DNA from 4 places in the Photobacterium swingsii genome. Region 1 is predicted to be linked to each of the others. Evidence: riboswitches for the same ligand, from Rfam matches in the RefSeq annotation. Region 1 holds a riboswitch; each other region holds the start of a gene.
The links. A riboswitch is a leader RNA that binds a small molecule or an ion and turns the genes downstream of it on or off. The one in region 1 is predicted to bind thiamine pyrophosphate.
Positions count from the first base shown of each region.

Region 2: linked by a shared signal. The riboswitch ahead of thiM (hydroxyethylthiazole kinase) and the one ahead of thiD (bifunctional hydroxymethylpyrimidine kinase/phosphomethylpyrimidine kinase) in region 1 are both predicted to bind thiamine pyrophosphate.
Region 3: linked by a shared signal. The riboswitch ahead of thiC (phosphomethylpyrimidine synthase ThiC) and the one ahead of thiD (bifunctional hydroxymethylpyrimidine kinase/phosphomethylpyrimidine kinase) in region 1 are both predicted to bind thiamine pyrophosphate.
Region 4: linked by a shared signal. The riboswitch ahead of thiB (thiamine ABC transporter substrate binding subunit) and the one ahead of thiD (bifunctional hydroxymethylpyrimidine kinase/phosphomethylpyrimidine kinase) in region 1 are both predicted to bind thiamine pyrophosphate.

Region 1 covers NZ_AP024853.1:121,866-126,079, reverse strand. The annotation lists gene OCU77_RS17925 (hypothetical protein) at 8-475, opposite strand; gene OCU77_RS17920 (PhnA domain-containing protein) at 713-1,288, shown strand; TPP riboswitch at 1,554-1,663, shown strand; gene thiD (bifunctional hydroxymethylpyrimidine kinase/phosphomethylpyrimidine kinase) at 1,731-2,561, shown strand; gene OCU77_RS17910 (ABC transporter ATP-binding protein) at 2,599-3,369, shown strand; partial or broken gene OCU77_RS17905 (ABC transporter permease) at 3,431-4,180, shown strand.
Region 2 covers NZ_AP024853.1:1,539,420-1,543,633, forward strand. The annotation lists gene OCU77_RS23955 (hypothetical protein) at 1-494, shown strand, start outside; gene OCU77_RS23960 (hypothetical protein) at 610-984, opposite strand; TPP riboswitch at 1,180-1,279, shown strand; gene thiM (hydroxyethylthiazole kinase) at 1,421-2,206, shown strand; gene thiE (thiamine phosphate synthase) at 2,221-2,826, shown strand; gene OCU77_RS23975 (GNAT family N-acetyltransferase) at 3,059-3,505, opposite strand; gene OCU77_RS23980 (GMP reductase) at 3,826-4,214, opposite strand, start outside.
Region 3 covers NZ_AP024852.1:3,731,229-3,735,442, forward strand. The annotation lists gene thiC (phosphomethylpyrimidine synthase ThiC) at 1-1,546, opposite strand, end outside; TPP riboswitch at 1,682-1,779, opposite strand; gene OCU77_RS16975 (voltage-gated chloride channel family protein) at 1,881-3,251, opposite strand; fluoride riboswitch at 3,336-3,400, opposite strand; tRNA gene OCU77_RS16980 (tRNA-Trp) at 3,861-3,937, opposite strand; tRNA gene OCU77_RS16985 (tRNA-Asp) at 3,975-4,051, opposite strand; rRNA gene rrf (5S ribosomal RNA) at 4,118-4,214, opposite strand, start outside.
Region 4 covers NZ_AP024852.1:3,335,140-3,339,353, reverse strand. The annotation lists gene thiP (thiamine/thiamine pyrophosphate ABC transporter permease ThiP) at 1-592, opposite strand, end outside; gene thiB (thiamine ABC transporter substrate binding subunit) at 667-1,665, opposite strand; TPP riboswitch at 1,763-1,882, opposite strand; gene OCU77_RS15020 (DUF547 domain-containing protein) at 1,939-2,742, opposite strand; gene leuD (3-isopropylmalate dehydratase small subunit) at 3,264-3,866, opposite strand; gene leuC (3-isopropylmalate dehydratase large subunit) at 3,884-4,214, opposite strand, start outside.

The sequences.
Region 1 (4,214 bases):
CGTTAATTTATGGACAATTAACTTCTTGGATATCAATCTGGCTTAAACCTTCAATACCTAACTGTGTCGCCAAAGTAGGGAAAAACTTAGCGTTCTCATAGGCTGACTTGATATCTGTAAGATCAATTTTATACACTTTCAAGTTCAGTTGTTTCATTTCAGATGGCGTACAGCTTTTTCCATCTTCAAAACATACTGGTGTTGTAGTATCGATCTTCGCACATGATGACCCATGCGTGCCAATTCCGTAATTATCTAAATCAGCTTTAGTCCCATTAGGGAATACATCGGGTAAAAGGCTCGCCAATTTGCTATCTGTCACAGAGTGCGTGCCGTCCGCTAAGCCACTTAAGCCCGCAACTTCGACGCTTTCAACCGCAAACACCTTGGTTTTGCCTGACAGCGTGTCTTTGATTTCTTCTTCCGTGCAGCCAAACAGGGCTACTAAGCTAATAAGTGCAATGGCCTTTTTCATAATCATCCTTTATGTATGTTCTAATTATGTTGTTTGCATGCTACTAAACATCGGCTAATTATGCTTTTTCTTTATAGCTGTAACTATAATTAATTGCGTTTTTTTACTTTTGCGCTATTTTTGCTGTACTAAACCGTATGTCGCTACAATATAATTGTGTGATATATGCCCATTTGCCTTCCAAATTCACTAAATGGTGGCATAATACGGCCTCACAAAATCTACGGACAATTTCTAATGACTATTGAAAATATTCTAAAACAACGCAGCGAATCTAAGTGTGAGCTTTGTTCTTCAGACAGCAACCTAAGTGTTTATGAAGTGCCAGCATCACCGGATCAAACTGCTGGTTGTTGTGTAATGGTTTGTGATACTTGTCGTGGACAAATCGAAGATGCAGATACAGTTGAAGCTAACCACTGGCGTTGTCTTAACGACAGCATGTGGAGCCAAACTCCAGCTGTTCAAATCATGGCTTACCGCATGCTTAACCGTCTTGCGGCATCAGAATCTTGGGCTCAAGACCTTAAAGACATGATGTACATGGAAGAAGACATGGTTGAATGGGCTGAGAAAGGCATCGCACTTGAAGAGCTTGAATCAATCCAAACTGTTGACGTTAACGGTACACCGCTACAAGCTGGCGATAACGTTACTGTGATTAAAGACCTTCCAGTTAAAGGTTCTAGCCTTGTTGTTAAACAAGGTACTGCTGTTCGTGGTATTCGTCTAAACGACAACCCACTACACATCAGCGGTAAAGCAGCGGGTACAACTATGGTACTTATCGCAGCTTACTGTAAAAAAATGTAATTCACTCGAATGCATGACTCAAAAAGGCGCTTATTTAGCGCCTTTTTGCTATCCAACATTTATGATATGGGCTCCCCCACCACCTTTCTATTTGGTTATCTGCCCCATTCTTAACACGATTTTATTCCAATAATTTCATCACCTTATAATACTTACACAGTGACTAAATCTTAAATAATCTCGAATAGGGGTAGATGATCCACGTGATTGCGTTATAATCCCTGCCATACAAAATGCTAAACATATTGATATTTTCAGTGTGTTTGAAAGTTAGTCGGGGAGCCTTAGGCTGAGACTGCAAGGTATACATACCAAGCGGGACCCGTTGAACCTGATCCAGTTAACACTGGCGTAGGGAACTAACAGCTGTGTCCCCTATTCCGATCGCTTAAGATCGCACTATTGGCACCTGTTATCCCTACATCAATTTTAGGGATAAATTATGGTAACGCCATCTAAAACACCAATCACTTTAACCATCGCAGGCTCTGACAGTGGCGGTGGTGCGGGCATTCAAGCCGATATAAAAGCAATCTCTGCCACTGGTGGCTACGCGTGTTCCGCTATCACAGCGCTGACAGCACAAAACACCCTTGGTGTCAGTGGTATCTTACCTATTTCACCGGAATTCGTTGAACAACAACTTGATGCTATTTTCTCAGATTTAGACGTGAAGTCCGTTAAAATTGGCATGTTAAGCGATACCAAGATCATCGCTATGGTTGCTAAAAAGCTACAACAATATCAACCTAACCACTTGGTGATCGACCCAGTAATGGTCGCCACTAGCGGTGATTTATTACTCCAACAAGATGCTATCTCTACACTTAAAGACATGCTTCTTCCCCTCGCCGATGTTATTACCCCCAACCTACCAGAAGCGGCGGCATTACTAGGCTGCGCTGTGCCTCAAACTGATTCTGAAATGGATGCGTTAATCGAGGATCTTCGCCAACTCAATACAAAAACTGTATTACTAAAAGGTGGCCATCTAGAGCAAAGCGAAAACAGTACCGACCTACTCATTACTGCCGATGATGTGTTTCGCTTTAGTACCCATCGTATTCAGACCAAAAATACCCATGGTACGGGTTGTACCCTTTCTGCTGCTATCGCATCTTTCCTCGCTCAAGGCTACGATTTGGTCGAGGCAGTCACTCACGCAAAAGGTTACATTTCCCATGCTATCTATCATGCAGATTCATTAGACATCGGCTCTGGTCACGGCCCTGTTCATCACTTCTTTGCTGGTCATTTTGATCCAACCGCATAAAAATACGGACAGAACAATGCCCCCTATGAGTCAACCCATGAGTCACCGCGCAGGAGAGCAAGCAGGCGTCGCTGTCGCACTGACACAATGCCAACTTCGCTACCACAGCAGTGAACAACCACTTTTTTCACAGCTCAACCTCACACTACCTCAAGGTCAGTGGAGTTGTATTCTAGGCAAAAGTGGTTGCGGCAAAACATCCTTATTGCGTTTATTGGCGGGCTTATTAAATGAGCAAGCAGATTGGCAAGGTTCTCTCACCGTCTCAGATCAGCTTCCCATTGAAGGGCGTGTGGCGTACATGGCACAGCAGGATCTACTATTACCTTGGTTATCTGTGCTTAATAATGTCTGTTTAAGCACTCGCTTTAGCCCAGAGCAACCAACAGAAAATAGCCTAGAACGCGCATGCGAATTACTTAACCATGTCGGCCTTGGTGAGCACATCCATGCCCGCCCCGATAGCTTATCAGGCGGTATGCGACAACGTGTTGCACTTGCCCGTACGCTGTTACAAGACAAGCCTATCGTATTAATGGATGAACCTTTTTCGGCATTAGATGCCGTAACACGTCATAAATTACAAACACTTGCGGCCACCTTACTAAAAGGGAAGACCGTATTGTTAATTACCCACGATCCGCAAGAAGCATTGCGATTAGGAGATCAAATCCTATTCATGTCTGGCTCACCTGCCGCGATGGTTTCACTACCGACACCACAAGGGCAAACCCCACGAGATTACACAGCAGAGCTCGCACAGCATCAGCAAAATATCATCACGCGTTTGGAACAAGATTATGGCTAATCACCCTCAGCTTGCTTTGCAGGCAAGTGAGCGAACCCTATCATGGTCAAATACAGTATCACACCCAGTGATCCGCCTGCTGATTAGTATGGCTATCATCCTCGGGTTATGGCAATTAGCCGTTGTTTTATTTGACTTGCCTAGCTTTATTCTACCGACACCAATGGCCGTGTTTGAAAAATTACTTCAGCGTTATGACGTCTTGTTTTATCACGCATCAGTCACCGCATCTGAAGTCTTATTGGGGCTGTTGCTTGGGCTTTCTATGGGACTAATGTTTGCACTGCAGATGTTATTGTTTGATCCCCTAAGACGTTGGTTATTGCCTATTTTAATCGCAAGCCAAGCAATTCCTGTCTTTGCCATTGCCCCTATTTTGATGCTTTGGCTGGGCTATGGCATTGCGTCCAAAGTCGTCATGGCTGCACTCATCATTTTCTTTCCTGTTACTACCTGCTGTTACGACGGATTACGTCACACACCAACGGGCTATTTAGATCTGGCAAAAACAATGGGAGCCAACAAATGGCAGTTGTTACGTCACATTCGTCTGCCTGCGGCTTTACCAGCATTAGCATCAGGTATTCGAGTTGCAGTAGTTGTGGCTCCTATTGGTGCGGTTGTTGGTGAATGGGTTGGCTCCAGCGAAGGCTTAGGCTACCTAATGTTACAAGCTAACGCGCGTATGTTGATCGATGAAATGTTCGCTGCGCTCTTTATTCTCGCGTCATTCTCAATTGCGCTCTATTTTTTTGCGGATAAAGCACTTAAACGCCTTATCCCTTGGCAAAACACGGATCACACTCATTAATCGTGTGTCCTTAATTTTAACCCGTATTTACCCA
Region 2 (4,214 bases), 410 kb from region 1:
AGTCTTATCGGGCGTTGACCTACATGAAGCATGATATGGGGTGGTTATGGATAGATAGCCAACTGATTAGCCCCGATACGACTGCAATGCAAAGTGCACGCACGCCACATACGAAGCAATTGGTGTTTCGTCAGGTTGATGTGGATCGCGAATTAGCGATCTACCTAAACACGACATACGATGGTGATTTTCTTTTTACTTTCATCAAGAAAACACCTTGCACCCTAGCAACGCCATACGAAGCTAAACTGACAGTTAATAATCAAGCTGAACAACAGATTGTGTTTGATTGTCATGAACCAGATACCGCGATTTACAGAATAGCAAAACGTAAATTTAGTCAGCTGCACTTAACCGCATCTGATTTTGATTTTGAGTTAGATCTTAAGCAGTGGAACCCAAAAGCACTCAAAAAAGATGACTTTATGCAGCACAATTATGAGTTTTTTCAAAAGCACACGTCAGAAAAAATTTACCCATGGAATAGGGATTAGCTAGCGGATATTGAGTGCTTGCAACTCAGCAAAAAAAGCCCCGTACCCGTTGATATTACCAACAGGTACGGGGCTTATTTATACGCTTGATTCAGTGATTACACTTGATCAACGATTAATCAATGTCGCAATCAGTACAACTTTGTAGCGCGATTTCGTGCTCAAAAACGGCCTTTTCGTTACCGTCTGCCAGTAGTTCCGCTATTTCATCTGCGACTTCTTGCTCGTCGTCTGCTTCAATTTGATCTGCAAGTTCTTCTTCTGAATAACCGTAGAAATTCAGTAATAAGTAATCACGCGCTTCGTCTTTAGTACAGGTTACGTTCACTGAAAGATCAGCTTCAACCTTACCCTGTTCGATAATTGCAGCCAGTTGTGCCAAGACATCTTCTTTCATCGCCGCGGTTAACCAACCAAGATCAGTACTTACTGTGGTTTTTTTACAGTTAAAACAAGGAAGTTGATGAAAGTAATATTGAAAGTCAGTCATAGGTAATTTCTTCTAGAGTGTTGTATAGCCAGATTATGCGCGTTTTCTCGAAAAATACTATCTCAATAGGTGCTGAAGAGTAGATTTCTATGGAATTTTTGAGGGAGGAATAGGGGGATCGCAGCAATAGGTGGCACTCAACAAAGACCTAATAAGTTTTGTCTGTCGTTCTTCCATTGAGCTTGTTACTATTTGAAAAGATAGTCGGGGTGCCGAAAGGCTGAGAGCGTATATTACGAAACCCGTTGAACCTGATTCAGTTCGCACTGGCGTAGGGAACTATATGTCTAGCTAATGATGATCCACCTTTATCAACATTATTGGCTTGGCTGGAGCAAAATATGTCGAATCCAGCCTCAGTATTCATATCAGTTTCTTCCCTCAGGTTCTTCCTATCCGCTACCGGAATTGATAACAGCAATCGCTGAGGGAAAACATGAACACACAAACCATCATTAACGCTCTGCATGCCGTTCGTGAGCAGAAACCACTGGTTGTGAACCTGACCAATTATGTCGTCATGAACAATACTGCCAATGCGCTACTGGCCATTGGTGCTTCGCCGATCATGGCACATTCTCGTGAAGAAATGGCTGAAATGATGTCTTTTGCCGGCGCACTGGTCATTAATATTGGTACCTTGGACAGTGTATGGGTGCCACGTATGGTATTCGCTGTCGAGCAGGCAAATATCCATAATAAAACGGTTGTGCTTGATCCTGTTGGTTGTGGTGCCAGCCGCTTACGAACAGAAACGTCTCGCCAAATTGCGAAGGCGGCTAAGAAGTTGATTATTCGAGGCAATGCTTCAGAAATCATTTCTTTAGCGGGTGAAAAAGGGCAAAACAAAGGCGTCGATGCACTTGATAGCACTGAAGCGGCAGTAGGTGCAGCGCGCTTTTTGATCCGAGAGTATCAATGCAATGTCGTGATTTCAGGTGAAGTTGATTTTGTTGTAACAGATGAAGGGCAGATCCAGCTTCATAATGGTCATGCCATGATGCCTCACGTAACGGGAATGGGCTGTACCCTCAGTGCACTGACTGGTGCTTTTGCGGCTATCGGAGAAGAGACTGGATTAGCAGCTGCGGCGATACTCGGCGTAGCAGGTGAAATGGCTGCCGAACAGTCGAAAGGCCCAGGTAGCTTGCAGTGTAATTTGCTCGATATTCTGTATCAGCTTGATGAAGAAATGATCATCCAGCGTCTGAAGTTGGCTTAGTGTTGGGGGGAATAATGCGTTCGTGTCGTTTATATCTGGTAACTGATGACCTGCAAGATCTTGAAACCATGAAACGTGTGGTTAAAGAAGCCGTTATTGGCGGTGTGACTATGGTACAGGTTCGAGAAAAGCATGGTGATGTGCGTACCTTTATTGAAAGAGCCTTAGCCGTTAAAACGATTTTGCAGGGCACTGGGGTTCCACTCATTATTAATGATCGTGTCGATGTGGCCTTGGCTGTCGATGCAGACGGTGTACATCTGGGCCAATCTGATATGCCAGCTAACATCGCACGTCAATTGATTGGTAAAGATAAGATACTGGGACTGTCGGTAGAAAATGAACAGCAACTGATTGAAGCCAAACATTTACCTATTGACTACATAGGATTGAGCGCAATCTTTGCGACCCCGACGAAAACCAATATCCAAAAGGAGTGGGGCATTGATGGACTGGCGAATGCCGTCGCCCAAAGTCCCTTACCTATAGTGGCAATCGGCGGGATTAATGCATCAAATCTTGATGCGGTGATAGCAACTGGAGTCGACAGTGTGGCACTGGTTTCAGCGATCTGTCATGCCGAATGCCCAAGAACCGCGGTACGTGATCTGATTGGGTAAGTCAGTACCCACAGACTTTTTTGAAAGGTCTGTGGGTATCAAATTTATGCGGTTATATTTTCGAAACCTAGGCCAGCCGTGTTTAAAGTGTTACCCGTTAAATTCAGTAATACTGCGTAATTTTAACCGAGAGTATCAAACTTAGATTGGCACTTTTAGAGGGGATTGGAGACCTTTTACAAGTGATGAAAATAACCAGTCTCTAACTTCGGTGTTATTAGACTAATTATAATTAAGCGTATTTATATTCTAGCAACCATTCATTACCATCTTCACCATAAATAACGAAACCGAGCTTCTCATATAGGCGACGAGCTGCAACGTTGATCTTCCAAACAGACAGAGCGAGCCCTTTGCCCTCTGACTGCGCTTGGTCGATAAGGTTGTGAATGAGCGTTTTACCTATGCCTCTACCATTGAAGTCAGGGTGAACTTGGACTAAATCTAAGTAGAAACGGTTTTTGTCTTCCTCGAAAACGACGCGCCAGAACCCTGCGTCTTGACCATCAACTTGGATGATTTGCGCTGCTTCTTCAAATTTCCACATGATATTCCGTTCGTAAGCTTCACGTGTTACGTTCCCTCCAATTTCAAGAAGATAATCACGCATAGTGGCGTCACGTAGCTCGACGAGATAATCTAGGTCGCTCGATTGAGCTTTACGTAAGGCTAATTTCATCGTCTATCCTTGTTTTTTCTCTGTGTATTACTATTGATATCAGCATCCATTGCTACTTGTATTGCTTCTGTGGGTGATTGGTCAAGGAATATTTTCTGCAGTTACCTTTCTTATTGGACGCTTATCGGTATATGAGCAACTACAATAAATAAGCAAGGGTTATTTAAAACGAGCAAGTCATTTATTCTGCTGTAACAAAACGAAGCTTTGGTAATAATAATAGTGAAGAACAGGTGAAACGATTCTGAACTATAAGATACAAAAAAGGCCGCTAAAAAGCGGCCTGATAGTCTTTATTTTGTTACATGCTGTATGAGTGCTTACTCTTTACCAAACACGTTGTTTTCTTGTTCTTGAACGCGGATGAAGGTCGTGCGCTTAGTGAGTTCTTTAAGCTGCGCTGCACCTACGTAAGTACAAGTAGAACGTACGCCACCCATGATGTCTTGGATAGTGTTTTCAACAGGGCCACGGTAAGGCAATAGTACGGTTTTACCTTCAGCTGCGCGGTATTTCGCAACGCCGCCTGAGTGCTTGTCCATCGCGCTTTGTGAAGACATGCCGTAGAATTTCATGAAGGTTTTACCATCTTGCTCGATGATTTCACCGTTACTTTCTTCGTGACCTGCTAGCATACCGCCTAGCATTACGAAGTCTGCACCACCGCCGAATGCTTTAGATACATCCCCCGCACATGAACAGCCGCCGT
Region 3 (4,214 bases), on a different replicon from region 1:
ATAACTTATAGGTAATCAGACCCACTTTAACGTCTTCTTTATTCGGTAAGCCAAGATGTTCTTTAGGGGTAACGTAACAAAGCATGGCACAGCCATACCAACCTATCATGGCGGCGCCAATACCCGAGGTAATGTGATCGTAACCGGGTGCAATATCAGTAGTCAGCGGGCCTAATGTATAGAAAGGGGCTTCATGGCAGTGCTTAAGTTGCTCTTCCATGTTTTCTTTAATCATATGCATTGGCACATGCCCAGGGCCTTCGATCATCACCTGAACATCGTATTCCCAAGCGACTTTCGTTAATTCACCTAGGGTACGTAGCTCACTAAATTGCGCTTCATCATTAGCATCGGCCACAGAACCAGGACGAAGGCCATCGCCTAACGAGAGTGAAATATCGTACTTGGCACAAATCTCACAGATCTCACGAAAATGAAGGTACAAGAAACTTTCTTCGTGGTGAGCCAGACACCACTTCGCCATGATAGAGCCACCGCGAGACACTATGCCAGTCACGCGTTTTGCCGTCATAGGCACATAGCGCAGCAATACACCCGCATGGATAGTAAAGTAATCAACCCCTTGCTCCGCTTGTTCTAGTAACGTATCTCTGAAAACGTCCCAAGTGAGGTTTTCGGCGATGCCATTCACTTTTTCAAGTGCTTGGTACATAGGTACTGTACCGATCGGAACTGGACTATTGCGAATGATCCACTCACGTGTTTCGTGGATATTACGCCCTGTCGATAAATCCATCACAGTATCGCCGCCCCAACGAGTCGACCACACTAACTTCTCAACTTCCTCCTCTATGGAGGAACTCACTGAGGAGTTACCAATATTGGCGTTCACTTTAACTAAGAAATTACGGCCAATGATCATTGGCTCTGATTCTGGGTGGTTAATATTGGCAGGAATAATTGCTCGACCTTCAGCAATTTCTTTGCGAACGAACTCGGCTGAAATTTCTTCTGGTAGATTAGCACCAAAATTCATACCGGGGTGCTGATGGTTCAAGACCTCGTCACGGTATTTTGCACGCCCCATGTTCTCGCGAATGGCGATATATTCCATTTCAGGCGTTATCACACCTTGGCGCGCATAATGGAGCTGAGTAACGCATGCCCCCTCTTTCGCACGACGAATACGTGCTCGCTCACCAAAACGAAGCTCATCTAAGCTGTCATCAGCAAGGCGCTCTTTAGAGTAAGCGGAACTCAGATCATCAAGCAGCTCGGTGTCATTACGTTCAGTAATCCAAACCTCTCGCACCTTTGGTAATCCCGCGTAGATATCAATATCTTGCTCAGGATCGGTGTAGAAACCTGAAGTGTCGTAAACACGAATCGCTTCATTAGGCTCTAAGATAGGCTGATCTTTAGTACCACCCACTAAGCTATCGGCCAGTGCAATTTCTCGCATGGGTACTTGGATATCAGGGCGGCTACCTTCAACATAGACCTTCTGGGAGTTAGGGTATGGTTGGGCAGTAAGTGAATCTATAAATTGTTTAGCTTCCAGTCTCGCTTGTTTGCGAATCGACATAGCAAAATCCTTACGGTTCCATGGTTGGGATATTTGCTTGGCGGATTGGTGCATAAACAAGAGGCGTACACGTAGGGTGTGCAGCATCATCTGATAGCTTAACAGCGACGAAAAGATATATTAGTGCCGTTAAACAGAAGATTTTCTCTTGTTCCCTTCGCAGGTATTAGCCTGATCAGGTTCTACGGATCCCGCAATGCGGTCTCAGCCAAATGGCACTCCGACAAGTTTCAGCAAGGAGTATAGGGAAGGGAAGAAAGCGCAGCAAGGGCGAAACCAATAAATCTGGTCTAAGCAGTACAAAAAAGAAAGGCTGCCAAAGCAGCCTTATCCATTATTTTGAAAATTTCTTTACCAGCGCTTTCAATAGCGATGAATGCGTTTCTCTCAACTCACCGAGCTTATGAGTAATTTTCGGTGCACCTTCATCATCAAAAAGTTTTGGTACAGCAACACGTTGCGATGAGTAGATCCCAGTATGACCACTAAAGTAATATGCGGTATAGCAAGCAATAGCGAAATACAACATATGGTCAGCACCAAACAACTCCACGCCCATAATGGTACAAGCCAAAGGTGTATTCGTCGCTGCGGCAAAAACAGCTAAAAAGCCCAATGCTGCAAATAAATCAACAGGCGCTCCCATTACCCAAGCCATGGTGTTACCTAATGTCGCACCGACAAAAAAGAGCGGAGTGACTTCTCCCCCTTTGTATCCTGCCGCTAAGGTAATTGCCGTTAGTAATAATTTTAGAGCCCAGCTATACCATTCAGCCCCACCGTCGGTGAAGGCACTCAATATACTGACACCGCCTTCACGCGTACTGTAAACACCTAACCCGATATAATCATAGTTACCAATCCAATGTGTTATTCCAATCACCATCAAGCCACCCGTGACTACAATGACGTAAGGGTTTTTTAATGTAGCTTTGAAAATATCTTTAAATGCATGGGTTAACTCACCAAATAAATAACCCGCTAAGCCAAAAGCAATAGACGCAAAGACTATCTTCACCATCAGCCAAACATCGACTTTTAGCACATGATCGAAGATCGTAATATTTTCGAGGAAATCAATACGGTAATGCGTATGATGCGCACCTAAAGCCGTACATACAAGATCCGCCAGAATGGCAGCAAATAAGGCAGGAATAATCGCGTCATAACGCAAGCGACCAATAGCTAAGACTTCCAACGCAAAGATAGCGCCGGTTAGCGGAGTTCCAAATACGGCGCCAAACCCCGCAGCAACCCCCGCGATTAATATGAGCCGAGTATCCGCCTCGTTAAGTTTAAAAACACGCGCTAACCAGTGGGTTGTTGCGCCACCAATTTGCACCGCTGTACCTTCACGGCCCGCCGAACCACCAAACAAGTGTGTAATTACCGTCGTAATTAATACCAATGGTCCCATGCGAGTGGGAATACCAGCACCAGGTTGATGTATCTCATCCATGATCAGATTATTGCCGCCCTCTGAGTTTTTACCCAGATTTCGATAGCAATAGACAATCACAATACCTGCGAGAGGTAACAAATAAATCAGCCATGGGTTATCAACACGTATCGTTGTCGCTGTGCTTAGGATCCATAAAAAGAACGCATTCAACGAGCCGACCAAAATAGCGACAGGTGTAATAAGAAGAGTCCAGCGAACAATCTGGATCAGTATTTTGGGGTTTGCACTTAGAGGATGAGCCATACTGTCTCTATTTATCTCTTAAATGAATTTCTAAGGATAGACAATATGATAGACAAATACCCCACCATAGATAGATCTATCCTAACTATAGTAGGAGTCATTATCTCAGTGTGAGCGGTTAAAGGTGGAACTCCATCACCCGTGATCGGCTAGATAAGCCATCAGCAAGCAAATCCTACCCTTACACAGAAAAAATAACAAGATGAAAACCAGCTTTCCAGTTCCAGTATTTCTGCTCACGCCATAAAGATGGCAGGGGTGGAGAGAGCCAAACACCCAACACGCGCTGATTGTCGGTAGCGGTGAATCCGCTACACCAGAAACGAAAAAGGCTCCAGCATTTCTGCTAGAGCCTTAAAGATGGCAGGGGTGGAGAGAGCCGAACGCCCAACACGCGCTGATTGTCGGTAGCGGTGAATCCGCTGCTTGAACACTAAACACCAGAAACGAAAAAGGCTCCAGCATTTCTGCTAGCGCCTTAAAGATGGCAGGGGTAGAGAGAGCCGAACGCCCAACATGCGCTGATTGTCGGTAGCGGTGAATCCGCTGCTTGAACACTAAACACCAGAAACGAAAAAGGCTCCAGCATTTCTGCTAGAGCCTTAAAGATGGCAGGGGTGGAGAGATTCGAACTCCCAACACGCGGATTTGGAATCCGCTGCTCTGCCAATTGGAGCTACACCCCTATTAGTTATTTTAAAGACTTAACTCTGTCTGAATAAGTGGCGGAGCGGACGGGACTCGAACCCGCGACCCCCGGCGTGACAGGCCGGTATTCTAACCAACTGAACTACCGCTCCACACGGTGATAAACAGTCAACTGTCTATCCGATACACGTCGTTCAATACGTATATCTAAATTTGAAGCCTGGCGATGACCTACTCTCACATGGGGAGACCCCACACTACCATCGGCGCTATTACGTTTCACTACTGAGTTCGGCATGGGATCAGGTGGGTCCA
Region 4 (4,214 bases), on a different replicon from region 1:
TGGCTTTAGGTCCGCCACCCAGTGACATGATCACTGCGAAACTGGTGAAACACAGCATAAAGATCAAGCCGATCACATGCGGTAGTTGTTGTTGCAATCGAGGCCAAGCGACTAAACGAAACTTGTTCCAGCCTGTCACACCTAAATGTGCGGCGAGCTGATGCTGCTCATGTGGGATCCCTTCTAAACTTTGCAGTAATAGACGCACCGCGAGGGGCAGGTTTAAAAAAATGTGGGCGAGTAAGATACCGCTTAATCCGTAAATATTGAGGGTGATATCCCAACCTGCAGCAGCAAACCATTGATTCAGTAGGCCGCTTTTTCCATATATTGACAGTAACCCAAACACGGCGACCAAGACAGGCAGTACCAGCGTCATGGCGAAGAGCCGTAACAACAAAGCACGTCCGATAAATTGACGGCGAGAAAGTGCATAGGCGACGGGGATCGCAGGTACCACACTCAATAGGGTTGAGAGGAATGCTTGGTAGAAACTAAACCCAGTGACATGGCGTAAATACGGGTCGTGCCACAATGTCTGCGGTGATAGTTCATCGGCGTGTCCGAGCAGGGCACTAATGGCAAATACCATTAATGCGGTGATGCACCCGGCAGCAGTGATGCCGGGTAATAACGAGGTAAAGCGAGTGTTCAAACGAAATGCCTTTATTGCGTGAGGGCGTGTTGCCATTCGCGAATCCAGCTGCGGCGTTGTTTAGCGACTTCCTTCGCATCAAACTCAAGCGCTGTTGCAGGTATCGTCAGCTGGTTAAAACCGTCAGGCAGTTGTTGATTTGTTACTGGGTACATCCAGTTACCTGTGGCCATATTAGATTGGAAGCCATCGCTAACAATGAAGTCCATAAATTGATCCGCTAACTTAGGGTGTGGGCTGTTTTTAAGTTTGGCGGCCACTTCCACTTGCATGTAATGCCCTTCGCTGAAATCAGCGGCGATATACTGGTTCTTTTGTTCTGCGATGATGTGGTAAGCCGGAGAGGTGGTGTATGACAACACCATATCTGCCTCACCTTTGAGGAACATGCTATAGGCTTCGGACCAACCTTTGGTGACGGTGACTGTTTTCTTGGCCAGTTGCTGCCAGGCATTGGCTGCTTGATCGCCATAAACCGATTTCATCCACAGCATCAAGCCTTGGCCAGGGGTTGAAGTACGAGGATCTTGGTAAAGGATCGATAGGTCATCACGTTCGACTAATTCTTTTAAGCTCTTTGGTGGGTTCTTCAACTTAGTGTTATCGTAAACAAAGGCAAAGTAACCATAATCGTAAGGCACAAAGGTGGTGTCATTCCAGCCATTTGGCAGCGTAACTTTGCTGGTATCGACCTTGTGTTGTGCTAGCAGACCTGTTTTTTTAGCTTCTTCGATAAGGTTGTTATCAAGCCCTAATAAGATATCTGCTTTGCTGTTGTTACCTTCCAAGCGCACGCGGTTAAGAATAGACACGCCATCATCGAGCGCCACTAAGTTTAAGTGACAGTCACACTCAGCTTCAAATGCGGTTTTAATGGCTGGGCCTGGCCCCCAATCTGAGGCAAATGAGCTATAGGTATAAACCGTTAGTGTTGCTTTTGGGTCTTGTTCGGTGGCAAATACACTGCTGCTCGCAAGCGTTAAGGTAAGTAAAGGTAGTAGTTTTTTCACAAAGCGCTCCTGATGCCGATGCATCCTGCTGGCAATAAATCAAATGAGCGAGGGTTGAGAAAAGGGTGGCTTAAGGGCGACCTAATAACAGAGGCTGACTTAGCGACTTCTCAATTCCTACGCCAGTATTAGCTGGTTCAGGTTCTGTGGGTTCTGCGTGTGCAATCTCAGCCGAAAGAAAGTGTAAACCTTCTATTTAGCTCCCCAATGAGAACGTCGTCATTGTAATAGTGCAAGCGTGGTGTTGCTAGGGCATGAAGACAATGATTGGCATTATTTTGCCTCGTTCAATGCCCAGTCGTAATCATAATCAATTGTTTTGAGTACCACAGGTGTGGTGCGGTACTGATTTAAGTGTTGCTGGAGCTGCGTTGTGTCGCCGAAGTCTGCTTGATACCAATCGTAGATGGACGACAGCTGGGTCTTGTTATTCGTGCTAAGAACGCCTTTTTTACTGTTGATGAATTGTTTGGCGGCTAGATCGAGTAAGTGGTTACTATTGCTGGCCGTGAAGGCATGGGGTTGTAGGTTAGGGCAACCTAGACTCGCACAGTTCACTGCATAGTGAATACGTTTGTCTTGCCAAATCGGACGCAAGATACGGTGCTCGATATCATTGAGGGTGAGCTTTTTGCCGTTGACCGTGACCACTTCATCATCCCATGGACCAAAACTAAACAAGCCGCCGAGTTTTGTGATCGATTTGACGGGGTAATTATCAACAATGAGTTTGACGGTCAGTGCATTATACAGATTGACCCAGTAGGCAAATTGTTCTGCTTTGCGGTATGCCAACGGGTTGAGTTTACTCATTTCTCGAATGTAGCGATCAAGCTGCCATTTTCCCTCTTGATCGATTTGGTGATAGCTAATTAGTGTTTGCTCACCCTGTTGCACTATGTAGTGATTAAGCGTCTGTTGCCACAATTGATGATTGATTGGCATGGAATTAGCCTCATCACTGCCTTGCCAGTATGGCCATAAATCCGCTTTGGGGGCTGCGAACACTGTGCTGCTGACGAGTAAAATGAATGAAGCCAAAATAAGGTGTAAGGTAAGTGAAAGACGAGACGGCATAATCAACCTTTTTAATCTGTAATAACCTAATACCAATCTAACTAAGTAACTGATCGTTCTTGCTGGTTAAAATCAGTGATAACTGCGCTATAGATTTTGTAGATAGAATAACTAGCCATCTGCAATCTACGCCTTGTTTTCAGTGCTTTTTTCCTGCGCAATCACCTGAACATTTACTTAACCAGATTGGTATAACAACTATAGACCGAGGTGAACGGCTTTTTATTGCAGAGTTTACAGTCGGTTGAAGAATACCAATCTAACTAAGTAACTGATCGTTCTTGCTGGTTAAAATCAATGATAACTGCGTTATAGATTTTGTAGGTAGAACAACTAGCTATCTGCAATCTACGCCTTGTTTTCAGTACTTTTTCCTGCGCAATCACCTGAACATTTACTTACCCAGATTGGTATAAGTGGTGTAAGCAGTAAATAGCAAGTAGAAGATAAAACAACACCCTGCGAGGCAGGGTGTTGTGGTTAGCTCTTATCACGTAAGTAAACGCTAACAAATACAATGTTTACCTTAAAAATTCAGGGATATTATCTTCGTAAGCGGCAATTTTATCTTCATGTTGCAGCGTCAGGCCGATGTTATCCAACCCATTCAATAAGCAATGACGGCGGAATTCATCAATCTCAAAGTGGTATTGCTTGCCGTTAGCCGTGACTAACATGGCTTCTAAATCGACCTGGATCTCAGCACCTTCTGTGTTTTCGACAAACTGGAAAATCTCATCGACTTCTTGTTCACGCAAGCGTACTGGCACCATTTGGTTGTTGATCGAGTTGCCATAAAAAATGTCGGCAAAACTCGGTGCGATCATCACTTGGATGCCGTAATCTGCTAGCGCCCACGGCGCATGTTCACGTGAAGAGCCACAACCGAAGTTCTCACGTGCCAGCAAAATACTTGCCCCTTGATAGCGCGGCGCATTCATTACAAATTCAGGGTTTGCTTGTTCGCCGGCATCATCAAGAAAACGCCAGTCGTGGAACAAATGTTTTCCAAAGCCTGTACGTGTCACTTTTTGTAGAAATTGCTTAGGGATGATTGCGTCGGTATCGATGTTGGCGATATCTAGCGGCACAACCAAGCCTGTATGTTGTTTAAAACCTGCCATTGTTACCTTCCTCTCGATTATGCCGTTGCGCTGTCTAAGTCACGAATATCTACAAAATGGCCTGCGCACGCGGCAGCGGCTGCCATTGCTGGGCTGACAAGGTGGGTGCGGCCATCACGGCCTTGGCGACCTTCAAAGTTACGATTGCTGGTGGAGGCGCAGCGCTCTTTTGGCCCTAGGCGGTCGTTGTTCATCGCGAGACACATAGAGCAACCTGGTAGACGCCATTCAAAGCCTGCATCGATGAATATTTTATCCAAGCCTTCTTGCTCTGCTTGGGCTTTGACTTGCTCAGATCCTGGCACAACCAGCGCTTGAACATTGGCGGCAACTTTGCGGCCTTTTGCG